Regions from separate parts of the Variovorax sp. LjRoot130 genome, predicted to be linked through region 2. Evidence: riboswitches for the same ligand, from Rfam matches in the RefSeq annotation. Region 2 holds a riboswitch; the other holds the start of a gene.
What was found. A riboswitch is a leader RNA that binds a small molecule or an ion and turns the genes downstream of it on or off. The one in region 2 is predicted to bind thiamine pyrophosphate.
Positions count from the first base shown of each region.

Region 1: it holds a riboswitch for thiamine pyrophosphate, as region 2 does, so the genes downstream of both, ACSQ86_RS15070 (purine-cytosine permease family protein) here and thiC (phosphomethylpyrimidine synthase ThiC) in region 2, are expected to answer to the same signal.

Region 1 covers NZ_CAXURM020000001.1:3,027,629-3,035,093, forward strand. The annotation lists gene ACSQ86_RS15040 (phosphoadenylyl-sulfate reductase) at 1-698, shown strand, start outside; gene cysD (sulfate adenylyltransferase subunit CysD) at 729-1,682, shown strand; gene ACSQ86_RS15050 (sulfate adenylyltransferase subunit 1) at 1,682-3,025, shown strand; gene fdxA (ferredoxin FdxA) at 3,066-3,395, shown strand; gene ACSQ86_RS15060 (NAD(P)/FAD-dependent oxidoreductase) at 3,392-4,414, shown strand; gene ACSQ86_RS15065 (phosphatase PAP2 family protein) at 4,494-5,078, shown strand; TPP riboswitch at 5,167-5,275, shown strand; gene ACSQ86_RS15070 (purine-cytosine permease family protein) at 5,351-6,670, shown strand; gene thiD (bifunctional hydroxymethylpyrimidine kinase/phosphomethylpyrimidine kinase) at 6,615-7,460, opposite strand.
Region 2 covers NZ_CAXURM020000001.1:922,565-930,029, reverse strand. The annotation lists gene ACSQ86_RS04670 (isovaleryl-CoA dehydrogenase) at 1-253, opposite strand, end outside; gene ACSQ86_RS04665 (AraC family transcriptional regulator) at 384-1,442, shown strand; gene ACSQ86_RS04660 (hypothetical protein) at 1,515-1,712, shown strand; gene ACSQ86_RS04655 (HAD family hydrolase) at 1,729-2,412, opposite strand; gene thiC (phosphomethylpyrimidine synthase ThiC) at 2,449-4,329, opposite strand; TPP riboswitch at 4,409-4,513, opposite strand; gene ACSQ86_RS04645 (rhodanese-like domain-containing protein) at 4,541-5,518, opposite strand; gene ACSQ86_RS04640 (DUF3047 domain-containing protein) at 5,522-6,364, opposite strand; gene ACSQ86_RS04635 (YchJ family protein) at 6,556-6,993, opposite strand; gene ACSQ86_RS04630 (response regulator transcription factor) at 7,106-7,465, shown strand, end outside.

The DNA of each region.
Region 1 (7,465 bases), 2.1 Mb from region 2:
CCAAGCTCGCCGAAAGCGTGGCGCTGCTGCGCGGTGCGGCGCAGGAGTTCGCGCCGATCACGCAGGCCTCCAGCCTGGGCGCCGAGGACATGGTGGTGACCGACCTGCTGCACCGCTTTCAGGTGCAGTCCGGCATCTTCGTGCTCGAAACGGGCAAGCTGCATGCCGAGACGCTCGAACTGCTCGAACGCCTGCAGACCCACTACGGCCGCGAGGTCGAGATCTATCGCCCCGTCGCGGAAGCGGCGGCCGCTTTCGTGGCCGAGAACGGCGAGGAAGCGATGTACCGCAGCCTGGAGCTGCGCAAGTCCTGCTGCCATATCCGCAAGATGGAGCCGCTGGAGCGCGCGCTCGCGGGCAAGCGCGGCTGGATCACGGGCCTGCGGCGCGAGCAGTCCGGCGCGCGGGCCGAGGTCGAGCTCATCGAAGAGCAGGCGGAGCGCGTCAAGATCAATCCGCTGGCGAACTGGACCTGGGGCGACGTCTGGCACTACATCGCCACACACCAGGTGCCCTACAACCCGCTGCACGACCAGTTCTATCCCAGCATCGGCTGCGCGCCATGCACCCGCGCCGTGACCCTGGGCGAAGACTTCCGCTCGGGCCGCTGGTGGTGGGAGCAGGAAAGCGCCAAGGAATGCGGCCTGCATGTCGACGGCGCCGTGTCGTCGGTCATTCCGATTCGCGCCATTGCCTGAACCTCATTTTCTGATCTCCGAATACTCCTCATGAACGCCCGCACCGAATACGACCTGCTGCTGCAAGGCACGCACCTGCCCGCGCGCCTGTCCAACACGCAGCTCGACGCGCTGGAAGAAGAAACCATCTTCATCCTGCGTGAAGTCGCCGCCTCCTTCGAGCGCCCGACGCTGCTGTTCTCGGGTGGCAAGGATTCGCTGGTGCTGCTGAAGTGCGCCGAGAAAGCCTTCGGCGCCGGCCGCATTCCCTACCCGCTCTTGATGATCGACACCGGCCACAACTTCCCCGAAGTGACGGCCTTCCGCGACCACCGCGCGCAGGAACTCGGCGCCGAGCTGATCGTGCGCAGCGTCGAAGACTCGATGGCGCGCGGCACCGTGCGCCTCGCCCATCCGGGCGAATCGCGCAACGTGCACCAGTCGGTCACGCTGCTGGAGGCGATCGAGGAATTCCGCTTCGATGCGCTGATCGGCGGCGCGCGCCGCGACGAAGAAAAGGCCCGCGCCAAGGAGCGCATCTTTTCGCATCGCGACGCCTTCGGCCAATGGCAGCCCAAGGACCAGCGGCCCGAACTCTGGACCCTGTTCAACACCCGCCTGGCGCCCGGCGAACACTTCCGCGTGTTCCCGATCTCGAACTGGACCGAACTCGACGTCTGGCAGTACATCGAGCGCGAGCACGTCGCCCTGCCCTCGATCTACTACACGCACCAGCGCGAAGTGGTCGAGCGCCGCGGCCTGCTGGTACCGGTGACCGAACTCACGCCGCCGCGCGACGGCGAGAAGGTGGAGGTGCGCGACGTGCGCTTCCGCACCGTGGGCGACATCACCTGCACCTGCCCGGTCGACAGCCTGGCAGCCGACGCCGCCGACGTGGTGGTGGAAACGCTGGCAGCCGAAGTCAGCGAGCGCGGCGCCACGCGCATGGACGACAAGACATCCGAGGCTTCGATGGAGAAGCGCAAGAAAGACGGTTACTTCTGATGAGTGCGAGCACCTCCACCCCCGCCGCCGAAGCGGCAGCGATCCACGGCGACACCGGCACGGCCTTGCGCTTCATCACCTGCGGCAGCGTCGACGACGGCAAGAGCACGTTGATCGGGCGGCTCCTGGTCGACAGCAAGACCGTGCTGCAGGACCAGTTGGCCGGCGTACAGCGCGGCGGCGAGACCGACCTGGCGCTCCTGACCGACGGCCTGTCGGCCGAGCGCGAACAGGGCATCACGATCGACGTCGCCTACCGCTACTTCTCGACCGCACGGCGCAAGTTCATCATCGGCGACGCGCCGGGCCACGAGCAGTACACGCGCAACATGGTCACGGCCGCATCGAGCGCCGATGCTGCCGTGGTGCTGGTCGATGCCACCAAGCTGGCCTGGGCCGCTGAGGTAGAAGACGGCGAAGTGGTGCGGCGCGAGCTGCTGCCGCAGACGCGCCGCCACACGCTCTTGTGCCACCTGCTGCGCGTGCAGTCGATCGTTTTCGCGGTCAACAAGCTCGATGCGATCGCCGATGCCGATCTCGCCTTCGAACGCATCTCGGGCGCGCTCGCGGACTTTGCCGAGGCTGCAGGCGTGCAGGTCGCCGCCACCGTGCCGATCTCGGCGCTCAAGGGCTGGAACGTGGCCTCGCGCCACGGCAACTGGTGCGGCTACGAAGGCCCGAGCCTGATCGAGCTGCTCGAGGAACTGCCTGTCACCCAGCAAGACGAAGCCGTGCCCTTCGCCTTCCCGGTGCAGTGGGTCGAGAAGTTCTCGGCCTCGGCCGACACGTCCCGAGGCCGCCGCGTGTTCTGGGGCCGCGTGGCCAGCGGGCATGTGGAGCCGGGCCAGCGCGTCACGGTGCTGCCGAGCAACCAGACGGCGACCGTCGCGCAGGTGCTGAGCCACACGCGCCAGCCGAAGACGGTGCACGCGGGCCACAGCGCCGGCATCGTGCTCGACCGCGAGCTCGACGTCTCGCGCGGCGACTGGCTGCTGGCGCCGGACGCCTTCGAGCCCGCGCGCGAGATCACCGCCACCATCGCGTGGCTCGACGACGAGCCGCTGGTCGCGGGCCGCGTCTACTGGGCGCTGCAGGGCCATCGCTGGGTCAAGGCGAAGGTGGCGCGCATCGTCGATCGAGTGAACATCACGACGCTCGACTCCGAACCGGCCGACCGGCTCGAAGCCAATGCGATCGGCGACGTGGTGCTCTCGCTGCAGCAGCCGCTGGCCGTGCTGCCCTTCACGCAATCGCGTGCGCTGGGTTCGCTGGTGCTGGTCGATACCGCCTCCCACAAGACCTCGGCCGCCGTGCTGGTAAGGCCCGCTCTCGCAAAAGCCTAAAATTCGCCGTTTACCCGATCATTCCCCGCCAGCCAAGAACATGACTCACGTCGTCTCCGAATCCTGCATCCGCTGCAAATACACCGATTGCGTCGACGTATGTCCCGTGGACTGCTTCCGCGAAGGGCCGAACATGCTGGTGATCGACCCTGACGAATGCATCGACTGCGCGGTCTGCATTCCCGAGTGCCCGGTCAACGCGATCTACGCCGAGGAAGACCTGCCGGCCAACCAGATCGCCTTCATCAAGCTCAACGCCGAGCTCGCCGTGGCCGACGGCTGGAAGAGCATCACCAAGCGCAAGCCCGCGCTGCCCGATGCCGAGGAGTGGAAAGACAAGGCTGACAAGATCGGGGAGTTGGTCCGCTGAGCACGACGCCGGCACCCATCGAGACCGAGGCGCTGGTCATCGGCGCCGGCCCGGTCGGCCTGTTCCAGGCCTTTCAGCTGGGCCTGCTCGAAATTCCCTGCCACATCGTCGATGCGCTGCCCTCCGCGGGCGGCCAGTGCGTGCAGCTCTACGGCGACAAGCCGATCTACGACATTCCGGGCGTCCCGGCGACCAGCGGGCGCGGCCTGGCGGAATCGCTGCTGCAACAGGTGGCACCCCTCAAGCCGCAGTTCCATTTCGAGCAGCAGGTCGCGACGCTCGAGCGCCAGGCCGATCAGCGCCTGCTGCTGGGCACCACCGCCGGCACCACCTTCCTTGCGAAGACGGTCTTCATCGCCGCCGGCGTCGGCGCTTTCGTCGCCAAGCGCATCGCGCTCGAAGGCATCCAGCGCTTTGAAGGCACCAAGCTTTTCTATCACCCCGAGGCGCTGGAGCGCTTCGACGGCCAGGCCGTGGTGGTCAATGGCGGCGACGATGCCGCGCTGGCCACCGCCCTCGCGCTGATCGGCAAGGCCCGCCAGGTCACGTTGCTGCACCGGCGCGACGGCTTCCAGGCCGACGACGCGCTCGTGGCCCGCATGCGCGCACTGGCGGCCGAGGGCGCACTGAACTTCGCCGTGGGCCAGCCCGCGGCTTTCGACGGCCAGGTGCTGCAGATCACCACGCCCGACGCCCGGACCGTGACGCTGCCGCTCGACGCCCTCATCGCCTGCCTCGGCATCTCGCCGCGGCTCGGCCCCATGGCCGACTGGGGCCTCGATCTCGTGCGCAAGCAGGTGCCGGTCGACACCGAGCGCTTCCAGACGCACGAGGCCGGCGTGTTCGCGGTCGGCGACATCAATACCTATCCGGGCAAGAAGAAGCTGATCGTCTGCGGTTTCCACGAGGCGACGCTGGCGGCCTGGGCCGCCACCGCGATCGTGTTTCCGGGCAAGGCCGTGCCGCTGCAGTACACCACCACCAGCACGCGGCTGCACCAGCTGCTCGGCGTGGGCTGAAGAACAAAGCAACCACCCTGAACGAAGGCTGAACGCCGCATTCACGCGTTCGACACGAGACCGCCATACGATGCCGGGCATGCTCGCGTTGAACACCGCACTGTTCCAGGCCATTGGCGCTGGCCACACCCCGAATGCCGAAATCATGTGGCTCGCATCCATCGTGGCCGAGGGCGCGTCCTGGCTTTGCGCCGCCCTCATGGGCTGGGTCGCCTGGCGCCGGCCCTCGCAGCGGGTCTATGCGATGGTGACGCTGGTCGCCGCGGCCGCGGCGGCCATGCTGGCCCACGCGCTGGCGGACGCCATCGCGATGCCGCGCCCCTTCATGGTGGGCCTGAGCCCGGCGCACATCGACCATGGCGCGCGCGGCTCGCTGCCGAGTGCGCACGCCTCGGTGATGTTCACCATCGGGCTGCTGTTCTGCCTGCGGGCGTCGCTTCGGAAGACCGGGCTGGCGGTCGTGGCGATCGCGGTCCTCACGGGCTGGGCGCGCATCTACGTGGGCGTGCATTTCCCGCTGGACATCGCTGCCGGCCTGCTGCTGGCCGGCGGGATCGCTGCCGCGTTCTGGACGCTTCAGCAGCTCGCGCGCCGCTTCGTCCTGCCGCTCATTCGCCACGACCACTCGGGCGCGAGGCAACTGTCGGCCGCCATCGACCACTGAGGCGCCGCCCGGTCCGCGGCGACTTCACGTCGCCGTGTCGCACTCGGCCGGCGCACGGCTCTACAATCCGAACTGCTTCGCCAGCCTGAAGCAACGCTAGGGGTGCCGGCTCGCAACGCCTGTTGCAGCTTGGCTGAGAGAGTCCCTTTGAACCTGACTGAGGTAATCCTCGCGCAGGGAAGCTGGTCCGGCGACCGCCACGTTTTCTCGCGTGCCGGTCTTGCCGCCGTGGCCTCGCCCACCTGCCAAACACTTTGCAATGGAGCAAATGGATGGCAACAACACCTGAATCCAACGAGGCGCTGACGCCACTCGGCGACGTCAACCGCGTCTTCCACTGGCACGACCACATGGCCCTGTGGTTCAGCCTCGGCGTCGGCCTGCTGGTGATGCAGGTCGGCGCCTACCTGGTGCCGGCGGTCGGCACGCGCGAGGCGGCGATCGCGATCGTGCTGGGGTCGTTGATCGGCGCCGGCCTGCTGGCCTGGACCGCCCGCCTCGGCTGCGAAAGCGGGCTGGCCAGCGCGGGCCTGATGCACGCCACCTACGGCAGCGCCTTCGCGCGCCTGCCGGTGGTGCTGAACATCGTGCAACTGATCGGCTGGACCACCTTCGAGATCGTGATCATGCGCGAGGGCACGCAAGCCATCGGCAAGCAGGCCTTCGGCTGGTCGCTGGAGGGCACGCTGGGCACAGTGCTGACCACGCTGCTGTGGGGCGCGGTGCTGCTCGCGCTGCTGGCCGGCTCGATGGTCAAGCTGGTGCGGCGCTTCGTGAGCCGCTTCGGGCTGCCGCTGGTGGTGCTCTCGCTGCTCTGGCTGAGCTGGCAATTCGCGACGCAGCTTCAGGCCAAGGGCCTGGAGGCCTTCTGGTCGCGCCCGGGCAACGGCAGCACGGGCATGTTCAGCGCGCTCGACCTGGTAATCGCGATGCCGGTTTCGTGGCTGCCGCTGGTGGCCGACTACGCGCGGCACGGCAGGCGCAGCGCGGGCGGGCTCGGCGGCGCCTTCGGCGGCACCTGGGTCGGCTACGCGCTCGCCAACATCTGGTGCTACGCGCTCGGCGTGATGGTGGTGAGCGTGGCGGAACCCGGCACCAACCTCGTGGCGGCGCTGCTGCTGGCGCAGGGCGGCCTGGTCGCGCTGGGCCTGATCCTGATCGACGAACTCGACAACGCGTATGGCGACGTCTATTCGGGCTCGGTCTCGGCCCACAGCCTGCAGCCGCGCTGGAGCGTGCGGCGCTGGGGCCTGTGGCTCGCGGTCGCGTGCATCGCCTTCGCACTGGTGCTGCCGATGCATTCGCTCGAGCCCTTCCTGCTGCTCCTGAGCTCGGTGTTCGTGCCGCTCTACGGCGTGATCCTCGGACGGCTGGGTACGGGCGGCGCAGCGGTCGCGGTGGGCGCGCGCAAGATCGACTGGGTCGCGGCGCTGATCTGGATCGCGGGTATCGCCATCTACCACGCCTGCGCCAGATGGGCGCCTCAGTTCGGGTCGGCGCTGCCGACGCTGGCCCTCACCTTCGTGCTGGCATGGATCACGCGCCCGGCGACGGCAGACGGACCATCGGCACTGGCGCAAAGCCGTGGTTGAGCGGACCGTGGCCGGCACCGATCTTCACATCCGCACCGGCCGCCAGGGCGGCCACGACATAGCCGCGCGCGCGCTCCACGGCATCGGCCAGTTCGTAGCCCAGCGCGAGGTGTGCAGCGATGGCCGAGGACAGCGTGCAGCCCGTGCCGTGCAGGTTGCGGCTCGCAATGCGTTCGGAAGACAGCCTCAGCCGCTCGCCGCTCGCCTCCGCCAGCAGATCGACGACATCGTCTCCCGGCAGGTGGCCGCCCTTGAGCAACACCGCGTGCGCGCCCAGCGCGAGCAGTTCGCTCGCGGCATCGTCGAGCGCGTCGACGCCGTCGATGGCATGGCCGATCAGCAGGGCCGCCTCGTCGAGGTTGGGCGTGACCACGGTGGCGCGCGGGAACAGCTCGCGCACCAGCACCTGCACGGTTTCTTCGGCGATCAGCCGGTCGCCGCTGGTGGCGACCATCACCGGGTCGAGCACCACCTTGGAAAGCCTGTAGTGATCGATGGCCCAGGCCACCACCTCCACCACCTCGGGCGCATGCAGCATGCCGAGCTTGACCGCGTCGACGCCGATGTCTTCGATCACCGCCTGGATCTGCGCCTTGAGAAAAGCCGGCGGCACGCCATGGATGCCCGACACGCCCAGCGTGTTCTGCGCGGTGAGCGCGGTGATGGCCGTCATGCCGTAGCAGCCGAGCGCGCAGAAGGTCTTCAAATCGGCCTGGATGCCGGCGCCGCCGCCGCTGTCGGAACCGGCGATCGAGAGCACGCGGGCGTAACGAGAGAATGCTTGGGTCATGCCAG
Region 2 (7,465 bases):
AGGCCCGCGACACCTCTTCCATCGCCACGATGTGGGCAAGGTAGCCGAGCTCGGTGCCGCCGTATTCCTCCTTCACCGTCATGCCGTGCAGGCCGAGCTCGCCGAGCTTCTTCCAGAGGTCGTGGGGGAACAGGTTTTCGCGATCGATGTCGGCCGCGCGCGGCGCGATCTCGTTGGCGGCGAAGTTCTGGATCGCATCGCGCAGCGAATCGATGGTCTCGCCCAGGTCGAAGTTCAGGCCGGGGTCATGCATGGGGTTGTCTCCTCACAAGCGGTGTCGTTGGCGCCGGAAATCCCGCGCGGGAAGCCGCAGCTTACGCCCCCTGCCGTTGCAATTGGCGCCACAATGGTTGCATATTGCGTCATCAAGATCGCATTCTTCCATGTCGTCTTCCCTCTTCAAACCGGCCGTCCGCGCCGCCACGCCAATGGCCTTCGTGCGAGCGATCGTGCTGGGCTACGAGCGCTACGGCATGGACCCGTCCCGGGCCCTGGAAGTGGCACAGATTGCGCCGCGCGATCTGAAGAATGCCCAGGCCCGCGTGACGGCCGCACAGTTCGAGGTTCTGTCGGGTTTCGCGATGCAAGAGCTCGACGACGAGGCGCTCGGCTGGTTCGGCCGCCGCCTGCCCTGGGGCACCTACGGCATGCTGTGCCGCGCCTCGCTGAACTCACCCAACCTCGGGGTTGCCATCAAGCGTTGGTGCCGGCACCACCGGCTCCTGACCGAGGACATCGCGCTCGAACTGAAGGTGGCCGGCGGCGTGGCGACGGTGTCGATCCGGGAGCACGCCGCGCTCGGCGAGCTGCGCGAGTTCTGCCTGGTGTCGAACCTGCGCTTTCTGCACGGCTATGCCTCCTGGGTCATCGATTCGCGGGTCTCGCTGCGCGAGGCCAGCTTTCCCTTCGAGGCGCCGCCGCACCGCGATGCCTATCCGCTGATGTTCGGCGGCGAGCTGCGCTTCGGCGCCGAGGCGGCCAGCTACAGCTTCGACGAGCGCTACCTGGCCCTGCCGCTGCAGCGCGACGAGCAGGCGCTGCGCACCATGCTGCGGCGCGCGCTGCCGCTCACCGTGCTGCAGTACCGCCGCGACCGGCTGCTGGGCCAGCGCGTGCGCGAGCTGTTGCGCACGCGCGGCAGGGAGGCGGCCACGGCCGAGGCGCTGGCTGCGATCCTGAACCTGTCGGCCCGTACGCTGCATCGCCAGCTGCAGGAAGAAGGCGTGTCGCTGCAGGCGCTGAAGGACGAAGTGCGGCACGAGCAGGCGGCCGAGCAGCTGCGCCGCACCGAGCGGCCGATCAAGCAGATTGCGCTGGCGGTGGGATTTCGCAACGAAAAAAGCTTTTCCCGTGCGTTCCGGACCTGGGCAGGTGTAACACCCGGCGCATTTCGTCGCGGCGGCGCATCGGAGGCCGGTCGGAGGCTTGCCTCGCGAGGATGATCCGTGACAAAGTTCATCGCTGCGCTCGCACCTGCGCTCAAGGCGCGAGCCCTCCCGCCCTAGGATCGAGGCATGCACACTCCCGACACCGACACCTCCGAATACGCGGCCCTGGTCGAATTCGCCGCCACCTCGGGCCGCTCGCGCATCCATCCCGCGGTGGTCGAGAACGCCGACAAGCTGATCGCCCGTTTCTGGTCGGCACGCGCCCAGGCCATGACGCAGGCCCTTGCCGCGATGGCCAAGGCCGCCACGCAGCGCGCGAACTGAAGTTTTTCTTTTCCGCTCAGCGCTCGCGGGCGGCCAGCAGCGCCGGCAGCTGCGCCATGTCGCTGAACACCTGCGTCACGCCAACGGCCAGCAGCGCCTCCGGCCCGCTGTGGCCGAGATCGGAAGGGCTGTAGCCGAACACGGTGGCGCCCGCGGCGACGCCGGCCGTCGCGCCGGTCACCGTGTCCTCGACCACCGCGCAGCGCGCCGGATCGACGCCCAGCGCCGCGGCAGCGGCCAGGTACACGTCGGGCGCGGGCTTGGAGCGCGGCATCTCGTGGCCGCTGAAGATCCGGCCGGCGAAGCAGTCGAGGATGCCGATCTTGTCGAGCTGCAACTCCACCTTGTGGCGGTCGGCGCCCGAAGCGCAGGCGATGCGCCCGTCGAACGCCGCGTGCAGCGCGCGCACCGCGCCGGCCGCGTTGGGGATCGCGACCAACTCGCGTTCGAGCGCCTCGTTGCGGCGGCCGCGAAAGCCGTGCAGCCATTCGGGCGTGATGGCGAAGCCGGTGTTGGCCTCGATCAGCGCGGCCTCGTCCTTCACCGCCTTGCCGGTGAAAAGGCGCATCGACTCTTCCACCGTGAGCTGCCAGCCGAGCTCGCCGAGCATCTCGGCGAGCACGCGGTTGGTGATGGGTTCGGAGTCGACGAGGACGCCGTCGCAGTCGAAGAGGACGGCGTCGAAGGGGATGGAAGGCATGGGGCGATGGTATCAACCACCCTCTGCCTTCCCGGCTCAACGCGCCTGGATCGGGATGTAGATCTCGCCCCCGCCGGCCTTGAACTCGGCCGACTTGCCCGCCATGCCCTCGTCCAGGGCCTTCGCCTCGTCGATGCCGCGCTGCGCCGCGTACTCGCGCACCTCCTGCGTGATCTTCATCGAGCAGAACTTCGGGCCGCACATCGAGCAGAAATGCGCCACCTTGCTCGAGTCCTTGGGCAAGGTCTCGTCGTGGAATTCGCGCGCGGTGTCGGGGTCCAGGCCGAGGTTGAACTGGTCCTGCCAGCGGAACTCGAAGCGCGCCTTGCTGAGCGCGTCGTCGCGCGCCCGCGCGCCCGGATGGCCCTTGGCCACGTCGGCTGCGTGGGCCGCGATCTTGTACGCGATGATGCCCTGCTTCACGTCGTCGCGGTCCGGCAGGCCCAGGTGCTCCTTGGGCGTGACGTAGCACAGCATCGCGGTGCCGGCCCAGCCGATCATGGCGGCGCCGATCGCGCTCGCGATGTGGTCGTAGCCCGGCGCGATGTCGATGGTCAGCGGGCCCAGCGTGTAGAAAGGCGCCTCGTGGCAGTGCTTCAGCTGCTCGTCCATGTTGGCCTGGATCATGTGCATGGGCACGTGGCCGGGGCCCTCGATCATGGTCTGCACGTCGTGCTTCCACGCGATCTGCGTGAGCTCGCCCAGCGTGCGCAGCTCGGCGAACTGGGCCTCGTCGTTGGCGTCCGCGGCGCAGCCGGGACGCAGGCCGTCGCCGAGCGAGAAGCTCACGTCGTAGGCCTTCATGATCTCGCATATCTCCTCGAAGCGCGTGTAGAGGAAGCTCTCCTGGTGGTGCGCGATGCACCACTTGGCCATGATCGAGCCGCCGCGCGAGACGATGCCGGTGCGGCGATCGGCCGTGAGATGAATGAAGGGCAGGCGCAGCCCGGCATGGATGGTGAAGTAGTCCACGCCCTGCTCGGCCTGCTCGATCAGCGTGTCGCGGTAGATCTCCCACGTGAGGTCTTCCGCCACGCCGCCGACCTTCTCGAGCGCCTGGTAGATCGGCACCGTGCCGATGGGCACCGGGCTGTTGCGCACGATCCAGTCGCGCGTGGTGTGGATGTTGCGGCCGGTGGACAGGTCCATCACGTTGTCGGCGCCCCAGCGGATCGCCCACACCAGTTTTTCCACCTCTTCCTCGATGCTGGAAGTGACGGCTGAGTTGCCGATGTTGGCGTTGATCTTGACCAGGAAGTTGCGCCCGATCGCCATCGGCTCGACTTCCGGGTGGTTGATGTTGGCCGGGATGATGGCGCGGCCGCGCGCCACCTCGTCGCGCACGAACTCGGGCGTGATGATCTTCGGGATCCGCGCGCCCATCGGGTTGCCGGCCAGGCGCTTCTCGCGCGCCGCGTCGGCCAGGTACTCGGCCATCCATTCGCGCTTGCCGTTCTCGCGCAGCGCCACGTATTCCATCTCGGGCGTGACGATGCCGCGGCGCGCATAGTGCATCTGGCTCACGTTCATGCCGGACTTGGCACGCAGCGGCGTGCGCTGCAGCCCCGAGGCGGCAGCGCGCAGCTCGGCCAGGCGCTGCGCATCGCGGTCGGCATGGGTGGCGCCGTCGTCGAGCATCTGGTGGGTGCGGCCTTGATAGCTTTCGGTGTCGCCGCGCTCGGCGATCCAGGCGCCGCGCACGCCGGGCAGGCCCTGGCGCACGTCGATCTCGGCCGAAGGGTCCGAGTACGGGCCCGAGGTGTCGTAGAGCGAGACCTGCTCGCCGTTGGTGAGCCGCACGTCGCGCACAGGCACGCGCAGGTCGGGCCGGCTGCCGGCGATGGCGCTCTTGGTCGAGGCAGGAAAGGGCTCGCGCGTCAGCGTGAGCAGCGAGGCGAACTTGTCAGGGGCATTCATGCGGGGGCACTCCGGTTCGTTGGACGGGTGCTCCGCGATCGCTCCAGGATCGGCACGGCGGAAAAAAGAATGTCCGGGGCCGGGGAGTTGCAGCTCTTCTTACGCTGGTATGAACCAGATCAAGTTCGCGGGTTCGGCGCTTGGCCATCTCAGCACACATCTGCGTGCACCCCGGAGCGGGACCGATTCTAGGCCTCGTTCGCGGCAGGGATCAAGCGGGATGTGCGGCGATGTCCGGCGCGCCGGCCGGCAGTGCCTCTTCATCGACCTCGATCGCGGCGGCGGCGCTCCAGGCCGAGAGCCCGCCGGCGAGCACGCGCACGCGCGGCAAACCGGCCTTCATCAGCACGCGCGCGGCAGCGATGGCGGACTCGTCGTTGGGGCAGTCGCAGAACACGATGAGTTCGCGCCCGTCGGCAAAGGCAGCCAGCTCGACGGGGAGCTCGCGCAGCGCGATGCCGATGGCGCCCGGAATCGCGCGCGGATCCAGCGCGCGTCCCTCGGCGGAGCGCACGTCGATCAGCGTCGGGCGGGCACCGGCCGCGAAGGCTTCGCGCAGCGCGCCGGCCTCGATATGCTCGATGTCGTCGGCAGCGAGCGCGATGCGGCGCCGGCGATAGCGCCAGGCGACGAAAGCGACGAGCACCAGCGTGCCGACAGCCGCAGCCGTGAGGCCGACGCTGGACAGCACCGCCAGCACGTCCTGGATCGCCGCGTGGAAGATGCGGCCCAGCAGGAGGAAGCCCAGCGTCCAGATCAGCGCGGCCACGGTCTCGTAGGACAGGAAGCGCGTGTTCGACATGCCCAGGGCGCCCGCCATCGGCGGCGCGACCACCGACACGCCGGGCACGAACTTGGCCGCGATCAGCGACAGCCCGCCCCAGCGGCCGAGGATGGCCTCGCTGCGCCGTACGCAGGAGTCGGCCGACAGCGAGATGCGGCACAGGAGGCGCATCACGCGGTAGCCCCAGCGGCGCCCGGCCAGGAACCAGGCGCCGTCGCCGAGGATGTTGCCGACCAGGGCGGCCGCCAGCACGGCGGCGAATGACACCTGCCCGCCGACCGACAATCCGCCGGCGATAACGAGAAAGGGCGCGGCCGGCACCGGCGCGCCGAGGCGGGTCGCCAGCGTGGCGAGGAACACCACGGCGGCACCCTGGGCCGAGAGGAGCGTGACGAGATCGTCCATCCGCTATTCCCCGGGCACGGGACGCCCCGCCGCAAAGCCTCCGGCGCTGCGCGTGGGCGCGATGCTGCGCAGATCGATGTCGGAAAAATAGGCCAGCCCGTGGCCCTGCGTGTTGTCCGCGTCGGCCGAGATCGCGACCGCGACCACGTCGGGCATGGTGTCGCCGGCCTCGTCGCCGAAGACGCGCCGGTAGTCGGCCAACAGGTTGCGGCGCTCGCTCGCCCACGTGCCCGGCGTGGCGGCCGGCCCCGACTCGAGCACCACCATGCGCATGCGCTGGGTGAAGGCGTTCACGAGCGTGCTGCCCTTGGCTTCCTTGTTGTCCCATACGTAGCACAGCGCTTCGCTGGGCACCTGCTCGCCCGTGGTGCGCCGTGCCAGCGCCAGGCGCGTGCGCTCGCCGAAGGACAGCCGGTCGGTGGGGAAGTCGAAGAACACGCAGAGCTTGGCCGCGCCGTCGTCGCCGCTGCGCTTGCGCAGGTCGGCGTCCTTCACGAAGTCGTCGACGCGCCAGCGCCAGGCCAGCGTGGTGGAGGCGTCGAGCGGCACCTGGGTGGCATGCACGAGGTTGCCGTAGGACTGGTCGGCCTCGACCTTCAGGACACGGCGGCCATCCTGCTGCACGACCTCGAAGCGGGTCGGCGTCTTGTTGGGCAGCGTGGTGAAGCGCCACGGCGCAGGGGCTTCGGCACCGCGCGCGCTCGAGAAAGGCGTGATGTCGGCGGCGTCGCCGGCGTGTGCCGCCGGGGCGCAGGCCATCCAGAGCGCAGCGCCCAGGACCGGTGCCGCCAGCATGGCCCAAAGCCACTGCCGGTATGCGGTCGGAATCCTCGTGCTGCGGGTCATGTCGCCCTCTGGTCCAGGTTGTGTTGAAGTCTGGAAGAGAGTGTGCGGGCACAACGGCCGCGGATAAATAGGCCAAACGGAATCGGACTGTCTCTGTTCTGGACACAATGGCGCGCCGCGCGCTATCGAATTGCTAGCGCGCAATGCAGGCCGCGCGGGGCGGCAACAGATTTTTCAGTTGCCCCGCGGCTTCAGCGCAGATCGCCGTCGAGGTAGTACCAGCGGCTGACTGCGCCGTCGTCCTCGCGCACGAAGCGGCTGCGTTCATGCAGCCGGGTCGCCACGCCCGCGCTGCTGCGCTGGCGGGCGACGAACTCGACCTCGGCATGGTCGGCGTCCAGCACCGAACGCGAGCGCACCTCGAGGCCCAGCCATTTGACGCCGGGCTCGAAGCCGAGCGTCGCAGGGCGCGTCGACACGTGCCAGGTAGCGAGCAAATAGTCGGCCCGCTCGAGCACGAAAGCCGTGTAGCGCGAACGCATGAGCGATTCGGCGTCCGTCGCCGGCGTGCGCTCGAAATCGTCGAGGTAGCGCCCGCAGCACTGGGCATAGGGCAGCGGCAGCTCCCGGCGGTCGCGGCGTCCGCAGGGGCAGGGAACGCGCGCGGAGTTGGGAGAGGAAGTGGACATGAGGGAAGGACAGATTCTCGCGCATTGTGCAAACCCTCTCGCAAACCCTGAATCGCCACGGATGGCGCGGCACTTGCTCGCGCACTAAGCTCGGCACAAGGAGGAGGCGGCCATGTACCTGAGAGCTTCGGAACAGCACGCGCTGCGCGGCATCTTCGCGCTGCTCGCAGAAAGCCAGGGCGAACGCGAGATCCGCGAGCGCATCGGCTGGGCACTGCTCGACCTGCTGCATGCCGACCAGTTCGCCTCCTTCGTGTGGGATGCCGAGAGCGGCAGCTTCGGCCGCCGGGTGGCGCTCAACATGGACCCGGCCAATCTCGACCGCTATGCCGAATGGCACCAGCACCATGATCCGATCACCTTCGTCCTGCAATCGCGCCGCCGTGCCACCCGCGTGACCGAAGTGATGCCGCAGCGCGAGCTGATGCGCACACCCTTCTTCAACGATTTCCTCTCGCGCGACGGCCTGCAC